3 regions of the Streptomyces sp. NPDC047028 genome follow, and region 3 is predicted to be linked to each of the others. Evidence: riboswitches for the same ligand, from Rfam matches in the RefSeq annotation. Region 3 holds a riboswitch; each other region holds the start of a gene.
What was found. A riboswitch is a leader RNA that binds a small molecule or an ion and turns the genes downstream of it on or off. The one in region 3 is predicted to bind cyclic di-AMP.
Positions count from the first base shown of each region.

Region 1: another riboswitch for cyclic di-AMP. It lies ahead of ABZ854_RS00580 (transglycosylase SLT domain-containing protein); the one in region 3 lies ahead of ABZ854_RS02805 (C40 family peptidase).
Region 2: another riboswitch for cyclic di-AMP. It lies ahead of ABZ854_RS16980 (M23 family metallopeptidase); the one in region 3 lies ahead of ABZ854_RS02805 (C40 family peptidase).

Region 1 covers NZ_JBEYVS010000001.1:113,095-119,598, reverse strand. Annotated here, with positions in the region: gene ABZ854_RS00585 (polyprenyl synthetase family protein) at 1-911, opposite strand, end outside; cyclic di-AMP (ydaO/yuaA leader) riboswitch at 1,444-1,627, shown strand; gene ABZ854_RS00580 (transglycosylase SLT domain-containing protein) at 1,633-2,121, shown strand; gene ABZ854_RS00575 (Cof-type HAD-IIB family hydrolase) at 2,148-2,960, opposite strand; gene ABZ854_RS00570 (FAD-dependent oxidoreductase) at 3,262-4,464, opposite strand; gene ABZ854_RS00565 (ATP-grasp domain-containing protein) at 4,538-5,782, opposite strand; gene fahA (fumarylacetoacetase) at 6,099-6,504, shown strand, end outside.
Region 2 covers NZ_JBEYVS010000017.1:21,296-27,799, reverse strand. Annotated here, with positions in the region: gene ABZ854_RS16995 (MarR family transcriptional regulator) at 55-633, opposite strand; gene ABZ854_RS16990 (dihydrofolate reductase family protein) at 702-1,835, shown strand; tRNA gene ABZ854_RS16985 (tRNA-Met) at 1,934-2,007, shown strand; cyclic di-AMP (ydaO/yuaA leader) riboswitch at 2,315-2,486, shown strand; gene ABZ854_RS16980 (M23 family metallopeptidase) at 2,494-3,525, shown strand; gene ABZ854_RS16975 (PrsW family intramembrane metalloprotease) at 3,572-4,912, opposite strand; gene trmB (tRNA (guanosine(46)-N7)-methyltransferase TrmB) at 4,979-5,845, opposite strand; gene lhgO (L-2-hydroxyglutarate oxidase) at 6,254-6,504, opposite strand, start outside.
Region 3 covers NZ_JBEYVS010000002.1:141,538-148,041, forward strand. Annotated here, with positions in the region: gene ABZ854_RS02775 (adenosylmethionine--8-amino-7-oxononanoate transaminase) at 1-51, opposite strand, end outside; gene bioB (biotin synthase BioB) at 44-1,276, opposite strand; gene ABZ854_RS02785 (8-amino-7-oxononanoate synthase) at 1,424-2,551, shown strand; gene ABZ854_RS02790 (DUF397 domain-containing protein) at 2,609-2,833, opposite strand; gene ABZ854_RS02795 (helix-turn-helix transcriptional regulator) at 2,844-3,704, opposite strand; gene ABZ854_RS02800 (ATP-binding protein) at 3,928-4,386, shown strand; gene ABZ854_RS02805 (C40 family peptidase) at 4,538-5,011, opposite strand; cyclic di-AMP (ydaO/yuaA leader) riboswitch at 5,015-5,238, opposite strand; gene ABZ854_RS02810 (hypothetical protein) at 5,606-5,914, opposite strand; gene ABZ854_RS02815 (ATP-dependent Clp protease proteolytic subunit) at 5,922-6,504, opposite strand, start outside.

The DNA of each region.
Region 1 (6,504 bases), on a different contig from region 3:
TAGCGGACGGTGTCGCGGCGGGCCTGCTCCAGCGCGGGGTGCGCGCGCAGCGCGGCGAGCGCCTCGGCGTGCCGGGCGTCGTCGCTGAGGTCGGAGTCGAGCAGCGCGCACAGCGCGACGTCCTCGGCCAGCCCGAGCCGGGCAGCCCGCTCGCGCAGCCGGAGCACGGGCAGGGTCGGGATGCCCTCGCGCAGGTCGGTGCCGGGGGTCTTGCCGGACTCGTGGGAGTCGGAGGCGATGTCCAGGACGTCGTCGGCGAGCTGGAAGGCGACGCCGAGCCGTTCGCCGTACTGGGTGAGGACGTCGACGACCGTCTCGTCGGCGCCGGACATCATCGCGCCGAACCGGCACGAGACGGCCACCAGCGAGCCGGTCTTGCCGCCCAGCACGTCCAGGTAGTGCTCGACGTGGTCGCGGCCGTCCGTGGGGCCGGCGGTCTCCAGGATCTGCCCGGTCACCAGCCGTTCGAACGCGAGGGCCTGCACCCGGACCGCCTCCGGCCCGAGGTCGGCGAGGATCTGGGAGGCGCGAGCGAAGAGGAAGTCGCCGGTCAGCACGGCGACGGAGTTGCCCCAGCGGGTGTTGGCGCTGGCCACACCGCGTCGTACGGCGGCCTCGTCCATCACGTCGTCGTGGTACAGCGTCGCCAGGTGGGTCAGCTCCACGACGACGGCGGACGGGACGACGCCGGGTGCGTAGGGGTCGCCGAACTGTGCCGCGAGCATCACCAGGAGCGGCCGGAACCGCTTCCCGCCGGCCCGGACGAGGTGCTGCGCGGCCTCCGTGATGAACGGGACCTCGCTCTTGGTGGCCTCGAGCAAGCCTTCCTCGACAGCCGCCAATCCGGCCTGGACATCGGCTTCCAGAGCCTGGTCCCGCACGCTCAGCCCGAACGGCCCGACGACGGTCACGAGGGGTCTCCTGTCTGCTGGTGTCTGCTGGCGATTACACGGTTTGTCGATAGGTCGCTGCCATCACTCAAGTCAGCGTATCCGGTCAGCTTTCGATCACCGCTAGCGCCCACCGCTACAGGCCGGGCCGTACCGGACCACTCCCGGCAGGCCCGCGATCGGATGACAGAAACGGACATTTATCGACTTAACGGATTCCGCGAGATTTGCACAAAAGCACGCATCCCCGAGAACCACGGACACGGATGGCGGCATTCCGGGACGAGCAAATCCCCCATGTCTGATTTTGCATAATTTGCCATTTCGTGAATTGGGTCACGCGAGCCCCGTACCGCCCCATGGCGCACCTCCTCCACATCCCCCCTTGCGTCACCGGCTAGTTGAGGATTGGCGGCTGCAAAGGATCAAGTACTCGAAACGGTACAGACCAAGGTCAACTGACGCGTTGTGTGAATCCGGTACTTGTTCCCGACATGTGCTCTCGCATACGTTCCCGGCCGTCGGACGGACGCCGAATCCTGCCACCGCCCGACACCACCCATCGACGAACTCATTTCGTGTGGCAGGAGCGGGGGACCCAGGTAAGTCGCCGGACCGGACGGCAGTCGTCGTACCGGAACGGCTTGGGGTGAAGTCGTGCCGCCGTCCGCGCGGCGCGACCGGGCACCTCCCCGCCCGAACCCGACAGCTCACCTCGCAGGCGACGGAGAGGAACATCCCCATGTCTGCTGCCGCCCAGCACCGCCGCCCCCGCACCCGCCGCCTCGTCCGCACCCTCGCCGTCGCCGGCACCGGCGCCGCCGTCCTCGCGCTTCCCCTCATCGGCGCCACCAGCGCCTCCGCGGCCACCGCCACCTCCGCGACGCCCTCCACCACCCTCGCCGGCTACCCGAACAACCTCGACGGCTGGATCCGCGAGTCCCTGGCGATCATGGCCGAGCGGCACATCCCGGGCACCTACGACGGCATCTACCGCAACGTGATGCGCGAGTCCTCCGGCAACCCCGCCGCCATCAACCTCTGGGACTCCAACGCGGTCGCCGGCACCCCGTCCAAGGGCCTGCTCCAGGTGATCGACCCGACGTTCACCGCCTACCACGTGCCCGGCACCTCCTTCGACCCCTACGACCCGGTCGCGAACATCACCGCCGCCTGCAACTACGCGGCCGCGCGCTACGGCTCCATCGACAACGTGTTCGGCGCGTACTGAGGCCGGCGATCCCAGGCCTGGACTCGTCAGAGGCTCGGGAACAGTCTTTCGAGGACGACGGCGATGCCGTCGTCCTCGTTCGACGAGGTGACCTCGTCGGCGACCGCCTTCAGCTCCGGATGGGCGTTCGCCATGGCGACACCGTGCCCGGCCCACTCGAACATCGGGATGTCGTTGGGCATGTCCCCGAAGGCGACCGCCCGCTCGGCCGCCAGGCCCAGGTGAGCGGCGGCCAGCGCGAGACCCGCCGCCTTGGTGACCCCGCGCGGCTGGAGCTCCACGGTCCCGGGGCCCGACATGGTGACCGTGGCCAGCGAATCGACCACACCGCGCGCGATGGTCGCCAACTCGTCGTCCGACAGGGTGTGGTGGCGCAGCAGCACCTTGCTGATCGGCGCGCGCCACAGGTCGTCGCGCCGGCCGACCCGCACGGCCGGCAGCGTGGGGTGCGGCATCCGGTACCCCGGCTCGATCAGCGTGAGCCCGTCCACGCCGTCCTGGTCGACGGCCGCGTACACCTGGCCCACCTCGGCCTCGATCTTGCCGAGCGCGGTCTCCGCCAGCTCCCGGTCCAGGCGGACCGACCACAGCAGACGGCCGGCGCCGACGTCGTACACCTGCGCGCCCTGTCCGCACACCGCGAGCCCCGTGCAGCCCAGCTCCTTGAGGAGCGGCCGCACTCTGGGCGCCGGGCGGCCGGTGACCACCAGGTGCCGTGCCCCGGCGCGCGCCACCCGCGCGAGCGCGGCGCGCGACCGTTCGGAGACGGTGTCGTCACCGCGCAGCAGCGTTCCGTCCAGGTCGGTGGCGACGAGTGAATATGCGGGGGAGGCGGCCATGATCAGAGAATACGGACATCGCGCCCCACCCACTCACCCTGTCTTTTCGCTCAGTTGTGTGCCCGCTGCCCCCAAGTGGTGCCCACGGGCCCCGTGATGGCGCGCACGGGACCGGAGGCGTGCGGGACGCGGGGGGGCGGGAGTTGCGACGGACCGGCGCAAGGGTTGCGGGGCGCATCCCCCGGCGGCGGCCCACGGGGGGGCGTCCTTCGGCGACGGTCCACGGGGGGCGTCCTCCGGCGGCGGTCCGCCGGGCGCGCTCCGCCGCGGCCTTTCGCCGGGGACGGTCCGGCGGCGGCCCTCAGCCGTGTGCCGCCGACAGGTGTTTCGTCAGCCGTGGGGAGGCGAACTCCGTGCCGCAGACGAACCGCATCACCGGCCCGAACGAGGCCGCCGCCGGAAGGCCGGTGAAGTACAGGCCGGGCACGGAGGAGACGTAGCCGGCTCCGAGCCTGGGCGCGCCCCGGCTCACCGCGAGCCGCGTGCGGAGCTCGGGACCGAGGAAGTCCATCGCCGCGATGTCCACGCGGTAACCGGTGGCCGCGATGACGTGGTCGGCGGTCAGCCGCTCGCTGCGGCCACCGTGCGTGCGGACGGTGAGCACGGGACTGCCGTCCGGCGCCTCCGCGCCCGCCACCCGGGCTACGTCCGTGACGTGCACGGTGCCCTCGAAGCGCTCGCGCAGCCACCAGGCGCCGAGCGGGCCGAGGACCCGGCGGACCAGATAGTGCCGGGTCTGCTCCGGGAGGAAACGGTAGGGGTCGGCGTAGTAGCTGAGTGCCCACAGGGACCACGCGCGGCCGAACGGCGACTCGGGGCGGAGCCTCGGCTGGTTCCACGGCGGCGCCCCGAAGGCGACCCGGCCGCGTCCGCGCGCCACCACCCGCACCCGGGCCCCCGCCTCCGCCGCCAGCGCCGCCGTCTCCAGCGCGGACTGACCGGCGCCGATGACGATCAGGTCCTTGCCGGCGAAGCGGCTCAGGTCGTGGTGCTGGGAGCTGTGGGAGAGCGGGGCGGTCGGGGCGGGCCCGTCGGGCGCGGCCCCCGCCAGCTCCGCCGGCAGGTGTTCCAGCCCCGACAGGCCGGTGGCGACCACCACCGCGCGGGCGGTGAACAACTCCCCCGAGTCCAGTTTCAGTTCGAAGGCGCCGCTCTTGTCCCGGTCCACGGAGACGACCCGCACCCGCTCCAGGCCGGGCACCAGCTTCTCCTGGAACCACTCGCCGTAGCCGATGAACGTGTCCGCCGGGATGATGTCCTCGTCGGTCACCAGGCGTCGGATGCCGGCGGCGTCACAGTAGTCGCCCAGGGTGTGGCCGGGCTGCGGGCAGTCGAAGCTGGAGGCGACCGGGGTCGACTTCAGGAGCATGCCCTCGGGCATATGGGCGCGCCAGCTGACCATGGTGTCGCCGAAGACGCGGACGGGGATGCCGCGCGCCCTCAGGTGGGCGGCGGTGGACAGGCCGAACGGCCCGGCCCCGATGACTGCAACCGGTCGGATCACGAAGTCCCTCCCCAGGAACGCGGTGCGCCACCTTCGTGGCCTTGCCTACTTCGCGGTGGTGCCTGTGACGTGCCTACTTCGCTGTGGTGTGGCCGCCGCGGCGGTTGGTCCGCCACAGCTGGTAGAGGTGCTTCGCGCCCGGACGCACGAAGCGGGCGAGCATCGTGAGGAACGGCAGCGGATCGTCACCCGCGAACCAGGCCAGCTCCGTCCCGCTCGCACGCGCCGGCGCGTGCGGCGTCGTATAGCCGCTGCGGCGGTAGGCGAGCAGGGCGGGCAGGTCGATGTTCTCCACGACATAGCGGTGGCCGGCCCGCTGCTCCCCCTCCGGAACGGGTCGGCCGGTCAGGTGCAGGTGCTGCGCCCGTACGACGTCCACGCCCGACTCGCTCTCGAAGAGCCGGAACTGGGCGCCCATGCGGGGGTTGAAGTCGAGGAGTTTGTACTGTCCGTCGCGCCGGTCGAAACGCAGGTCCAGGTCGATGATGCCGCTGAAGCCGATCTGCTTGATGAAACGTGCGGCGAGGTCCGCGAGTTCCGGATTGTCGACGACGTACGCGTTCGCCGTCATGCCCGCGTGCGGCGGCCAGGAACGGACCTTGACGCCGGTGAACAGGGCGAGCGGGGCGGAATCGGCGTCGAAGCAGGCGTGCACGATCCAGTCCTCGGCCTCCTCCCTCGGCAGGTACTCCTGGAGGATCACCCCCGGCCGCTCGCCCCAGTCACGGGCGAGTTCGAGCAGCCCCGCGCGGGTGGCGATCCTCGTGGTGCCGTTCACCGCGGGCCGGGTGCGCCGGACGAACGCCTCACGGTTCTTGGCCACCACCGGGAAGCGCGCCGTTCCGGCGAACGCGGCGATGTCGTCGTACGACTGCGGGAAGGCGGCCGCGGGCGTCGCGAGGCCGTGCTCCACGCACAGCTCGTGCAGCCCCTGCTTGCTGGCCAGCCGGCGGGGCAGCCCCGGCTCCACGCGCGGGAAGAGGAACGAACCGGCCAGCTCGTCCTGGTGCTCGGCGATCAGGACGGCGGCCTCCTCATCCGTAGGGATGAGGACGGCCGGGCGGCCGATGCGCCGCCCTACGCGCAGCAGACCGTCGACCAGATGACCGGGGTCCTCCGCGCCGGTCGTCGGCCACACGAACGCCCGGGTGAGGTACCGGGAGGCGGCGGCCGGCGTGTGGCGGTCCTCGGTGATCGCGTACATGGGGACGCCCAGCCGGCCCAGGCTGCGGATCGCGCCGACGCCGCCGTGGTGCAGCGGGTAGTCGCCGAACTTGACGATCAGTCCGGGCACTTCACGGTCCGCCTCGACAGGCACACCGACGGAATGTACGGCCACGGGTCCCCCCACGTGTCCCCCTACGGACCGGATCCACCCCGTCCGTGTCCCCAAAGGACGCTAAGCCGGAATTGCCTACTCCGACAAGGCCCTTTCGGACATTGCGAACTCTTTAGACACCGTCCGGGACACCGTCCGCGCATCCCAAGGGGCACTGCCCAAGACACCCGGCACACCCGTAACGTGTGGCGCGACCACATGGAACACAGGGGGCGTCACCGGAGCGATCATGTGTGACGCCACCCCATGGAACGCAACGCCACGCATGGCCAGGAAGAGAGTGAGGCAGCACCCCATGCCCCCCTTCGACGTTGCCGAGGGCGACCCCTTCGGTCCGCACAACCTTCCCTATGGCGTGTTCTCGCCCTCCGGCAGCACGGAGCGAAGGGTCGGCGTCCGCCTCGGTGACCACGTCCTCGACGCCGGAGCCGCGGCCACCGCGCTCGGCTCGCCCTACGCCTCCCTGCTCGCCCGGCCCACCCTCAACCCGCTGCTCGCGGCCGGCCGCACCGCCTGGTCGGACGTGCGGCGCGCCCTCACCGCCTGGGTCACCGTCCCCGCGCACCGAGAGACGATCGAACTGCTGTTCCACCCGTTGTCGCAGGTCACCCTGCACCTGCCGTTCGAAGTGGCGGACTATGTCGACTTCTACGCCTCCGAGAACCACGCCCGCAACGTCGGCCAGATCTTCCGCCCGGACG
Region 2 (6,504 bases), on a different contig from region 3:
AAAACTTAAAGCAACGGGCTTTTCGGCGGCGTCCGTGGTGCCGGTCGGCGCGCGTCAGGAAAGCTCGTCCGGCGAGGAGCCGGCGGGCGTGCTCGTCCCTGAGCCCGTCCCCGGGCCCGTGCCCGAGCAGGGTGCCGACCGCCGTCGCCACGGCACGTCCTCCGCCGCGCTCCCCGTCTCCTCGCCCTGCAGCCCCCGTACGACCCCGGTGCAGATCTCCTCCAGCTGCCCCACCTGCTCCGGAGTGAGCCGGTCGAAGAGGGTCGCGCGGACCGTGGCCACGTGCCCGGGCGCCGTACGCTCCAGGACGGCCGTGCCCGCCTCCGTCAGCACCGCGATGCTGCTGCGCTTGTCCCACCGGCAGTCCTCCCGGCGTACGAGCCCGTCGCGCTCCAGCCGGGTCACCGCGTACGTCAGCCTGCTGCGGGTGATCTTCAGGGTCTCCGCGAGGTCCGTCATCCGCAGCCGCCGGTCGGGCGCGTCGGACAGGTTGGCCAGCACGGAGTAGAACAGGTGGGGCATGCCGGCCTCCTGCTGGAGCTGCCGGTCGATCGCGTCCTCCAGCAACTGGGAGGCGGCGATGTAGGCGCGCCACGCGCGCTGCTCCTCGGGGGTGAGCCAGCGGGTCGTCATGCCGCCAGTGTAAGTTGTTTCAAACTTGAACCAAACCCCGCAGTCCAAAGGCCAGGGAGAGCGCGCCGATGCCGTACCCGTACGTCCTGCTGTCCGCAGCCGTCTCGCTCGACGGCTGCCTGGACGACACCGGCCCCGACCGGCTGCTGCTCTCCAGCCCCGCCGACTTCGACCGGGTCGACGAGGTGCGTGCCTCCGTGGACGCCATTCTGATCGGCGCCGGCACCATCCGCGCCGACAACCCGCGCCTCCTCGTCAACTCCGCCGAGCGCCGCACGGCCCGCCTCGCCGGGGGGAAGCCGGAGTATCCGCTCAAGGTCACCGTCACCGCCACGGGCGACCTCGACCCGGCCGCGAACTTCTGGCACACCGGCGGGGAGAAGATCGTCTACACGACCGACCGGGGCGCCGAACGGGCCGCCCGCGCCCTCGGCCGCAGCGCCGACGTCGTCGCCCTCGGCCCGGCCCTCGACTGGCGCGCGCTGCTGGAGCACCTGCACGACGTCAGGGGCGTACGGCGGCTGATGGTCGAGGGCGGCGGCACCGTCCACACGCAGCTCCTCCAGCAGGACCTCGCCGACGAACTCCAGCTGGTCCTCGCCCCGGTCCTGGTCGGCGACCCGGCGGCCCCGCGCCTGTTCGGTCCGGGCGCGTACCAGGCGGGCCGGCTCCGCCTCACCGAGACCCGCCGGATCGAGGACGTCGTCCTCACGCGGTACGAGCCCACCGCCCCCGGCACGGGTCCGCTGGCTTCCCCGGCCGACCGCCACTGGCTGCGCACCGCCTGCGAGCTGGCCGCGCTCTGCCCGCCCTCGGAGACGGCCTTCAGCGTCGGCGCGGTCGTGGTCGCCGCCGACGGCACGGAGCTGGCGCGCGGCCACTCGCGGGAGGGTGGCGACCCGGTGGTGCACGCCGAGGAGGCCGCCCTCGCCAAGCTCGGCCCCGCCGACCCGCGGCTGCCCGGCGCCACCGTGTACAGCAGCCTGGAGCCCTGCGCCCGCCGCTCCTCGCGCCCAGCGCCGTGCGCCGAGCTGATCCTCGGGGCGGGCGTGCGCAGGGTGGTCACCGCCTGGCGCGAGCCGGACACCTTCGTGGCCGGGGCCGACGGCACGGGGGTGCTGACCGGCGGGGGAGCGGACGTGGTCGTCCTGCCCCAGTACGAGGCCGCGGCCAAGGCGCCGAACGCGCACCTGCTGGGCTGAGGCACCCCCGGCTTCCGCCGGTGTCGGGGCGCCTCGACCGGCCCGGCGGGAACGGATGTGCATCGCACCCCGCGGATGGCGTACAGTGGTCTCAACGACGCGGGGTGGAGCAGCTCGGTAGCTCGCTGGGCTCATAACCCAGAGGTCGCAGGTTCAAATCCTGTCCCCGCTACTGAAGGCTCAGGGCCGGAATCCTTTTGGATTCCGGCCCTGAGTGTTTTCTGCCGTCCCTTGGTGCGCCGGCCCCGCACCTCACCCATGGTGACCGGACCGGAGCCCTCCGCATAACATCTGAGTCACCATCAAAACCTCTGTGACTCCTGAATTTCGGTCAACCCGCCCGATTTGCGCGCCTCTTGGCCTGTACGTCCGCCCTAGAAAGGGTAATGATCAAGCAGAACGGCTTGGAAACAGCCACCCCGGTCTATTAACGTTCGATAACGCAGCGCGGTCGTCCCAGCCGTCACAAGAGGCGGCTCCGTGCGCACGCGCCGAATCCCGCGAGGGAACCGGGGAACCACCACCTTGGGGTGAATCACGCGGATACCGCTGTGGACTTCTCTGTGAGTCCACGACACGTATACGCGCGTAGGAGACCTTCCTGCTCCGAACCCGTCAGCTAACCCGGTAGGCGGAGGAAGGAAAGGAGTACGCCCGCGTGGCGTCCAACCGGCCTGCCCCGACAGCCCCGTTCGTGCCGAGCCAGCGTGACGGCGAGCCCTACGGCTACGGCGACCAGCGCACCGACGAGGGCCCCTGGGAGGAGTGGAATCCCACCGAGGACTCCATCCGCCCGGTACGCGGCCGGCACCGCGTCTCCAAGCAGCGCGGCGGCGGACTCGCCCGCAGCTCCACCGTCCTCGGCGTCGGTGTCATCGCCGCCGTCGGCGCGGGCGGCATGGCCAGCGCCAACACCGGCAAGCCGCCGGTGTCGATCTCGATGCCGGACCTGCCGTCCATCGGCCACCTATTCGACGACTCCTCCGACGGCCCCTCGTCCACCACGGCCTCGCTGGCCCACATCGGCACCGCCTCCGCCACCGACCAGGGCGGCTCCGACGCCGGCGAGGCGCTGCGCAACCGGATCATGGCCCAGGCGGACCGGCAGCAGAGCCAGGTCGACACCAAGGCCACCGTGGCCGCCGTCGCCGCGGCCGAGAAGCAGGCCGACGACGCGGCCGCCAAGGCGGAGAAGGCGGCCGCCACCCAGGCCGCCGACGCCAAGAAGGACGCCGAGGCCGCCGCCGCCAAGAAGGCCGAGGCGGAGCGCCTGGCCAAGCTGGCCAAGCAGTACACGCTGCCGACGACGTCGTACACGATCACCGGGACCTTCGGCCAGCCCGGCTCGATGTGGTCCTCCGGGTACCACACCGGCCTCGACTTCGCCGCCCCCACCGGCACCCTCATCCACGCCATCCACAGCGGCAAGATCACCGGGGCCGGCTGGGCCGGTGCCTACGGCTACCGCACGATCCTCACCCTGGACGACGGCACCGAGCTGTGGTTCTGCCACCAGTCCTCGATCAACGTCACGGTCGGCCAGAAGGTCAGCACCGGCCAGGTCATCGGCCGCGTCGGCGCCACGGGCAACGTCACCGGCCCGCACGTCCACGTGGAGGTCCACCCGAACGGCCAGGCCACCGCCATCGACCCGATGACCTGGCTGCGGAGCAAGGGCCTCAACCCCTGAGGGTCCCCGCCGGGGTTCCGTGCGGCGGGGCCAAGTGTGCTGGGGCCTACGTCCGGTACGGGTTGTGCGCGGGATAGGGCACGGCCGGACAGCCGTAGTAGTCCTGGCCGTAGCCCTGGCCAGGGAGGTGGCCGTGGCCGTAGCCGTAGCCGGGCCAGTAGGGCGCCGGCGCCGGGGCGGACGCGCGGGTCGCGTACTCCAGCGCCGGCCAGGCCACGTCCCTCAGCGCCCACAGCTCGGACAACAGCTCCCGCTCGCGTACGGCGAAGTCGGCCGGCGCCCTGCCCAGCCGCGCCCGGTGCCGCAGGAACGCCAGCGAAGTGGCGCAGGCCTCGTACCGCGCGACCGTCCGTCCGGCGGGCCGGCCGCCGAAGTGGTGCCGGGCGTACTCGCGGGCCATCCGCCGCGCCCGCATCGACCCGAGGACGTACGGCTCGGCCGGGCCAAGCCACCCCGCGAACACATACGCCGGCAGCTCCTCGCGCACGGTGCGCAGCTCCCGCTGCCGGGTCCAGATCGCGAGCCAGGTCAGCAGGCCGAACGCGGGCACCATGAACAGGCCGTAGACGGCGAAGAAGCCGTAAGCGCCGAAGGTCGAGGAGCCGTTCCAGAAGGCGTGCATGCCCATCGCGAGCAGCAGGCCGCCGAGCGGCAGCAGCACGCGCCGGGCGCGCTGTCCGTCCCCCGCGAGCGCGCCGGCGCCGAAGCCGATGCCGGTCAGGACGGTGAACAGGGGGTGGGCGAACGGTGACATCACGATGCGCACGAAGAAGGTGGCGGCGGTGACGGAGGCGATACCGCGGCCGCCGGTGAGCTGGTCGGTGCCGAAGGCCGTGCCCAGGTAGAGGATGTTCTCGGTGAACGCGAAGCCGGTGGCGGTGATCCCGGCTGTCACCACGCCGTCGACGATCCCCGTGAAGTCCCGTCTGCGGAACAGGAAGAGCAGCAGGACGGCCGCCGCCTTCACGGACTCCTCGACGATCGGCGCTATCACCGTCGCGCCGAGGGTGTCGGCGCCGGCCGGGTCCGCCGTGGAGGTGGCTATCCAGTGCGTGGCGAAGCTGTTGGCGACGATCGCGATCAGCGCGGCCGCGCACGCGCCCCACGCGAAGGCGAAGACCAGGTTGCGCCAGGGGCACGGTTCGACCCGGTCCAGCCAGCGGAACGCGGCCGTCAGCCAGGGCACGGGCAGCACGGCCAGCCCCAGTCCGACCAGGAAGCCCTCCGTGCCGGTCTGCCTCCGCACGAGCGCCAGGATGACCAGCCCGGACAGCGCCAGCAGCGTGATCAGTGCGCCGTACCGCACCCAGCCGCGCTGCCACCAGTGCGGGTGCCGGAGGGCGGCGTCGCCGGGTCCGGCGCCGGCGCCGGCTCCGGTGGGAGGTATCGGGTACGGGGCACTGGTGGGCGGCACGGCATCGACCCTAACGGTGACGACAACGAGGGGCTGTTGTCACTGCGCTTCCGGCTGCCCGTCCCGCGGTGACCGGTGGGGTACGCGGCGGAACAGCAGATCACGCACCACATGTCCCTTGTCCAGTCCCTGGCCCTCGAAACGGGTCAGCGGCCGGAACTCGGGGCGCGGCGCGAAACCGCCGTCCGGCTGGGTGTTCTCGAAGTCCGGGTGCGCGTCCAGGACCTCGAGCATCTGCTCGGCGTACGGCTCCCAGTCCGTCGCGCAGTGCACGATCGCGCCGGGCTTCAGCCGGGTGGCGGCCAGCGACAGGAACTCGGGCTGGATCAGCCGTCGCTTGTGGTGCCGCTTCTTCGGCCAGGGGTCCGGGAAGTAGACGCGGAGGCCGTCGAGCGCGTCGGGGGTGAGCATCTCTCGGAGCAGGATGATCGCGTCGCCGTTGCCGACGCGGACGTTGCCCAGTCCGTTGCGGTCGGCGAGGTTGAGCAGGTTGCCCTGGCCCGGGGTGTGCACGTCCACCGCGAGGATGCCGGTGTCCGGGTCGGCGGCGGCCATCTGGGCGGTCGCCTCGCCCATCCCGAACCCGATCTCCAGCACGACGCTCTTCACGCCGCCGAACAGTTCCCCCAGGTCGATGATCCGCTGCCCGTCGATGTCCAGCCCCCACTGGGGCCACAGCCGCTGCAGCGCGTCGGCCTGGCCGGCCGTGACCCTGCTCCGCCGCGGCTGGAAACTGCGGATCCGCCGCTCGAAGTGCGACCCCGCGGGATCCGCCTTCGGCCCGTCCGGAAACCGCGGCTCCCCCTTGGCCCGGGTGTGCCGCACCGACACCCCGGGGACATGCGAGGGCTCCGCCACGACGGGAACGGGCCGGGGGACATCGGAAGAGTTCAAGGAATCAGCCACAGTCCCCCAATTTTACGGCGACCCGCCGACGTCCTGGTCCGAAGGCCCCGGGAGCCTTCTCGTCCCGTGGAGCGGTGGCCCGGAGGCGCCGGGTGCTTTCGCGTCCTGTGGAGTGGTGGCCCGGGGGCGCCGGGTGCTTTCGCGTCCTGTGGAGCGCCAGCCCGGAGGCCCCGGAAGCCTTCACACCCCGTGGAGCGATTGGCCCGGAGGCCCCGGTGCCTTCACGTCCCGCCGGGCACCGGCAATGGGTTCCGTCCTGCCGAGCGACTGACAACGGCCCCCCATCCCCCCGTGGCGGCGGCCATCCGCCCGGCGGCCTGCGGCCTTGGGTGCCCTCTTCATCTCGCGAGTCGGGTGGCGGGTGGGCGAGGTCGGGGGTCCAGGGGGCGGAGCCCCCTGGTGCGGCTGCTACAGGGCGCCCAGCAGGTTCAGCACCCGGCGCGACACCTCCCGGCCGATCGGCAAGGATGCCGTCGCCGCCGGGGACGGCGCGTTCAACACGTGGACGGCCCGAGGCGCCTCCCGGATCAGGAAGTCGTCCACCAGCGTCCCGTCCCGCAGCACCGCCTGCGCCCGCACCCCCGCAGGGGCCCGCACCAGGTCCTCCGATTCCACCGCCGGCAACAGCCTCCGCACCGCCCCCAGGAACGCCCTCTTGG
Region 3 (6,504 bases):
CACGTGCCGCCGGTCCAGCTCCAGCAGTTCGGGCACGCCCAGGTCAGGCATTGGGCGCGAGGTCCGTTCCGGCACCGCGGCGACGCACGGCGACCAGGTCGGTGCGCGGCTCGTTCACGGCCGCCGCCGACTCCGTGCCCGGCGCGGACTCCGCCGCCGCACCGCACACGTCCTGCCCCTCGTGCGAACCGCAGACGGACCCGCAGCCGGCCTCCGCGTGCGACCCGCACCCGGGCTCCGCGTGCGACCCGCAGCCTCCGCCGCCCGCCGTCACCCGGTGCTCGGGCAGCGTGATCTCCCCGGTGCCCTCCACCTCGAACCCGGCGTCCGCGATCATCTCCAGGTCGGCCTTGCCCGCCTGGCCCTCGCTGGTCAGGTAGTCACCGAGGAAGATCGAGTTCGCCAGGTTCAGGGCCAGCGGCTGCATCGTGCGCAGGTGGACCTCACGGCCGCCCGCGATCCGCACCTCGACGTCCGGGCAGACGAACCGGACCATCGCCAGGATGCGCAGGCAGCGCTGCGGGGTGAGGTTCCACTCCTTGCCCAGCGGGGTGCCCTCGAACGGGATGAGGAAGTTCACCGGCACCGAGTCCGGGTCCAGCTCGCGCAGCGAGAAGACCACGTTCACCAGGTCCTCGTCGCTCTCGCCCATGCCCGCGATCAGACCCGAGCAGGCGGACAGACCGGCGCCGTGCGCCTTCTGCACCGTGTCCACCCGGTCGGCGTACGTGTGCGTGGTCGTGATGTCCCCGTACGTCCCCTCGGACGTGTTGAGGTTGTGGTTGTAGGCGTCCGCGCCCGCCTCGCGGAGCCGCTCCGCCTGGCCGTCGGAGAGCAGCCCGAGGCAGGCGCACACCTCGACGCCCTCGTTCTGCTCCTTGATGGTCTTGATGGTCTCGGAGACCCGGTCCACGTCACGGTCCGTGGGACCGCGCCCGCTGGCCACCAGGCAGACCCGCTTGGCACCGCCGGCCAGGCCCGCGGCGGCGGCCTCGGAGGCCTCGCCGGGCTTGAGCCAGGTGTACTTCAGGATGTCGGCCTTGGAGCCCAGCCGCTGGGAGCAGTAGGAGCAGTCCTCCGGGCACAGCCCCGACTTCAGGTTGACCAGGTAGTTGAGTTTCACGCGCCGGCCGAACCAGTGCCGGCGTACCTTGCCGGCCGCGGCCACCACATCGAGCAGATCGTCGTCGGAGGTGGCGAGTACGGCGAGCGCTTCCTCGCGGGTCGGCAGCTCGCGCCGAAGCCCCTTGTCCACCAGCGTGTTCAGCAGGTCCATGAAAGTTGATCCTGTCCTACGGGACCGCTTCGGGCCAAGGAGAGTTTGCACAACAGAGACGCTTCGACGTGTGGGTATTGCCACACCCTGGGTGCCTGCCCGTGCCGCTAGTGTCTGTCCGCTACCTACAAAAGCCCCGGAGGACCCATGGCGTTCGGCTGGATCGACGAGCAGGCACAGGCGCGGCGCCGGGCCGGTCTCGTACGGACCCTGCGCCCGCGCCCCGCCGACTCGCCGCTGCTGGACCTGGCGAGCAACGACTACCTGGGCCTCGCCCACCACCCCGAGGTCGCCGACGGGGCGGCAGCGGCCGCCCGGACCTGGGGCGGCGGCTCCACCGGCTCCCGGCTGGTCACCGGCACCACCGAGCTGCACGCCGAGCTCGAGCGCGAGCTGGCGGACTTCTGCGGGTTCGAGGCGGCGCTGGTCTTCTCCTCCGGTTACGCGGCCAACCTGGCCGCGGTCACCGCGCTCGGCCCGCACGGCTCGCTGATCGTCTCCGACGCGGGCAACCACGCCTCGCTCATCGACGGCTGCCGGCTCGCCCGGGGCACCACCCAGGTGGTCGGCCACGCCGACCCCGAGGCCGTGCGCAAGGCGCTGGGCACGCACGACGGCGCGGCGATCGCCGTATCCGACACGGTGTTCTCGGTGGACGGCGACCAGGCGCCGCTGGCCGCGCTGGCCGACGCGTGCCGGGAGTACGGCGCCGGCCTGGTCGTCGACGACGCCCATGGACTCGGCGTGCTGGGCGACGGCGGCCGGGGCGCGCCGCAGGCGGCCGGGCTCGCGGGCGCGGACGACGTGGTCGTCACGGCCACCCTGTCCAAGTCGCTGGGCAGCCAGGGCGGCGTGGTGCTCGGTCCGGCCCGGGTGATCGACCACCTGGTCAACGCCGCCCGTACCTTCATCTTCGACACCGGACTCGCCCCGGCGGCGGCCGGCGCCGCCCTGGCGGCGCTGCGGCTGCTGCGCCGCGAGCCGGAGCGGGCCGCGCGGGCCCGCGAGGTCGCCGCGGAGCTGCACGCACGGCTGACCGCCGCGGGTCTGGAGGCGGTGCGTCCGGACGCCGCGGTGGTCTCCGTGCGGGCCCCGTCCCCGGAGCAGGCCGTGCGCTGGGCGGCGGACTGCCGTACGGCCGGGCTGGCCGTGGGCTGTTTCCGTCCTCCCTCCGTGCCCGACGGCATCTCACGGCTCAGGCTGACCGCCCGAGCGGACCTGTCCGGGGCCGAGATCGAACGCGCTGTACGAGTGATCGGCGAGACTCGACCATGAGTCGGCGTGACACGGCCGGGCGTCGCACGAGTGCCGACGGGGTTTCGTAGGGGTCGGTCAGTGGAGCGTGGTCAGGAAGCCCGCCCAGCTCTCCGGGGAGAAGAGCAGCGCGGGTCCGGTCGGGCGCTTGGAGTCGCGCACGGCGAGCAGCCCGGCCCCGCGGCCGGAGTGCGGCCGGGCCGTCTCCACGCAGTTGTTCGCGCCCGTGCTGTAGCTGCTGCGCAGCCATCGCACGCCGGGCAGATCGGTGCTGGAAGGGACGTTCCGAGGCAGTGCGGTCATGGTGCCTCCTCTACGCGCCGTCACCTATCGCGGTGATGTAGTCCACCGAGTCCTCGGGTGAAAGGGCGTGGATCCGAAGGGTGTTGAAGGCCTCCGCGTACGCCTGGAGGTCTTCTTTCCGTTCCAGATAGAGGCTACTCGTCAACTGGTCCAGAACAACCACGTCCAGATCAGAAGTGCTCGGAAAGGAGAAGATAACGAAAGGGCCGGTGAGGCCGACGTGCGCCCCGGTCGCGAACGGCAGTACCTGGAGCCTGACTTGGGGCAGCCGCGCCGCCTCCGCCAGCCGTCTGAGCTGACGGGCCATCACCTCCGGTCCGCCCACCTCGCGCCGGAGCACCGCCTCGTCCAGCACCGCGCTCAGCCGCAGCGGGGGATCCGAGCGCAGCACGTCCTGCCGGGCCAGGCGCACCTCCACCAGCGCGTCCAGCCGCTCCTCGTCGAGGCCCTCCACCGCGGACCGGGTCACAGCGCGTGCGTACTCGGGCGTCTGCAGCAGCCCCGGCACCACCGTGGTCTCCAGGGTGCGCATGCCGCTCGCCTGCGATTCCAGGCTGATGAAGTCCCGGTAGGCCGGCGGCAGGATCCCCCGGTAGGCGTGCCACCAGCGGTGCCGGGCGCTCGCGTGCTCCGACCCCGCCAACCCCAGCAGCAACTCGCGCAGTTGCCCGTCGTCGACCCCGTAGGTGTCGAGGAGTAACCGCACATCGGCCGGTTTCACCCCGCTGGCGCCGGTCTCGATACGGCTCACCTTCGACTGGTGCCAGCCCACCAGGCGGGCCGCGTCGCCACTGGTGAGCCCCGCTCCGGTGCGCAGCGCGCGCAGTTCGGCGCCCAGTTTGCGGCGCCGCACCGCGGGACCGTTCTGCATGGGCTCCTCCTCACTCGCCATTACTCCTTACGGGCCGCCCAAATACGCTCTGCCGTCGCAGAGTTCACCGCATCGAGCGACAGATATATGCATATCTTGGTGGATCGCTCCCCGTGACCGGTCCGGTGGTGGCAGTCTGACGAGGAAGCACCAGTCCGGGACCGTACTCGAACCAGCCGCTCCTTGTCGGACCGCGGCCCCGGGGGAAAGGGACGACATCGCCATGGCAGACCACCTGGAAGCATCCGTCACTCTGCCGAGCGATCCCGCCTCGGTCTCCGCGGCCCGCGCCTACGTGCTGGGCACCCTCGCGGAGTGGGGCCTGCCGTCGGACACCGACGCGGCTGACACCGTGCGGCTCATCGTCTCCGAACTCGCCACCAACGCCGTACAGCACACCTTCGGGCAGTCCCCCACGTTCACGGTGGACCTCGCCCTGGACCGTGACGAGGACCTGCGCATCGGCGTCACGGACAGTCACCCGCGTTTCCCGAAGAGACTTCCGGCGGCCGTCCAGCAGGACAACGGCCGCGGCATGGTCATCATCCGCTGGCTCACCGCCGAGTGCGGCGGCAGGCTCCGCGTCCGGCCTACGCGCGAGGGCGGCAAGACGGTGCTGATCGAACTGCCCTGGACGGCCCCGGCGGAACCGGTACCGGCCGCCGGCCAGCAGGAAACGTAGGGCGGGCCGAAAGGCGTCCTGGGGCGGGCCTGCAGGAAGCCTGGGGCGGCCCGGCAGGCACCTGAGGCGGGCCGACCTGAGGTCGGGCCGGCGGGAGAGCACGGGGCGCGGCCCCCGTCCGGAGCCGCGCCGCTCAAGTCATGGAGCCGGGTCAGCCGACCCGGCCGTACCAGACGTGCTTGGTCCAGAGTTTCTCCAGCTTCACCACATCCCCCGTCCTCGGTGCGTGCCAGATCTTTCCCTTCCCGGCGTAGATGCCGACGTGGTAGACGCTGGATCCATAGTGGAAGAACACCAGGTCGCCCGGTTTTCGGTGGCCGGCCGAGATGTGGTGGGTCCGGTTGTACTGCTGTGCCGCCGTGCGGGGCAGCTTCTTGCCCGCCTTCTTGTACGAGTACAGCGTGAGCCCGGAGCAGTCGAACCTGCGCGGCCCGGTGGCCCCCCACTGGTACGGGGAGCCCTTCTTGGACGCCGCGACCCGGAGGGCCTTCGTCGCCATGGTGGCGGCCGAGGCGTCGGCGGACAGGCCCGGGGCCACGATGGTGCCGCCCACGGCCGCGAGGGTGAGGGCAGAGGCCGTACCGGCGCGTGCCATCAGCGACGGGACACGATTGAGCGCAGTCATGCGCAACCCTTCGTCAGCCGCCTGTGAAGGATGACCTGTCGGATTCGGGCTGGCGAAGTTGCCCGGTCGCGTTCCCGCGACTTCACCCCAAGGGCCGCGCGGCACATCCGCCCGTCTGCGACGAACGTCCGTGCCGGCGACCCGTCTTGCTCGGGTCCTCCACTCCTGCCGATCCACTCCTGTCGACCGGTCATCCGGGCGGCGGCAGGACTCGGCGTCCGCCCGGACCGCCCCGCCGCTGTGGCGGGGGCTTGTCGTCAGTCAGGGATCTTCACTCACACGTGTCCGAAAATCCCAACGGAACCGCCCCTTTGTGGCGTTACTCACCACTCGCCCGTTCGGGTGGACTTCACTGTGTTCGAGACATCGTCAGGTGCCGTACGGGGACCCGGACCTGGCCCGAAACCCTCGATTGCGCCGTACGGCCCAATGCGCCGCGCAAGCCGGCCGGTCCTCGAAAAGGACAGTAAAAATGCTGAAAATACGCCGGACGTGGGTCCGTCGTTCGGGCCGTTTCAACTCCAGCCCGAACGACGTGCCGAGCGGGGCCCGGGGACGGATTCGGCCGGGCCCGGCATCGGCCGGCGGGGCCGGTCAGCCCGGCCCGCCGGGCGGCAGGACGAGCCGTGCGGTCCGCCGGTCGCCGTCCAGCACGCGCATCGCCCGCGCCAGGGTCTCCCCGTGCAGTTCCGTCTCGCCGCGCCGGTGCATCAGGGCGAGCGCGTCCCGCAACTCCTCCGCCTTGCGCACCAGGGCCTGAGCGGCCCGCAGGGCGCGGTAGGTGTCGGCGTCCCGGGCCGGATTGACGCGGCCCAGCAGGTCGACGACGTCCAGGTACCGGTCGACCAGCTCACCCTCCGCGCGCGTCAGCGCGGGCAGGGGCGGAAGTTCCTCGGGCAGCACCGGCGGCTCACCTCGCGCCCGGAGCGCCCGGGACAGTCGGCGCGGCCCCGCGCCGCGGTACGACGCCGTCCACCAGGCCGTACTCCACGGCTGCCGGGGCGTCCAGCACGAGCACCCGTTCCAGATCGTCGCGGACCCGCTCCGCGTCGCGCCCGGTGTGCCGGACGAGCAGTTCCTCCATCAGCGCGCGGACCCGGGCCAACTCCTGTGCCTGGATGGCCAGATCGCTCGGCATGCCCGTCACCGGCTCGGACAGGGAGGGCTGTTCGAGCACGATGCGCGCGCCCGGCAGAGTGAACCGCTTCCCCGGCGTCCCCGCCGCGAGCAGCACCGCCGCGGCCGAGGCGGCCTGCCCCAGGCAGTAGGTGGCCACGTCGCAACTGACGTACCGCATCGTGTCGTAGACGGCTGTCATCGCGCTGTGCGAGCCGCCCGGGCAGTTGAGGTACAGCGAGATGTCCCGGTCCGGGGCGGCGTGTTCGAGCTGCATGAACTGTGCCGTCACATCGTTGGCGGCCGTGTCGTCGAGGTGGGTGCCGAGGAAGACGATCCGGTCGTCGAACAGCTTCGAGTACGGGTCGAGGGTTCGG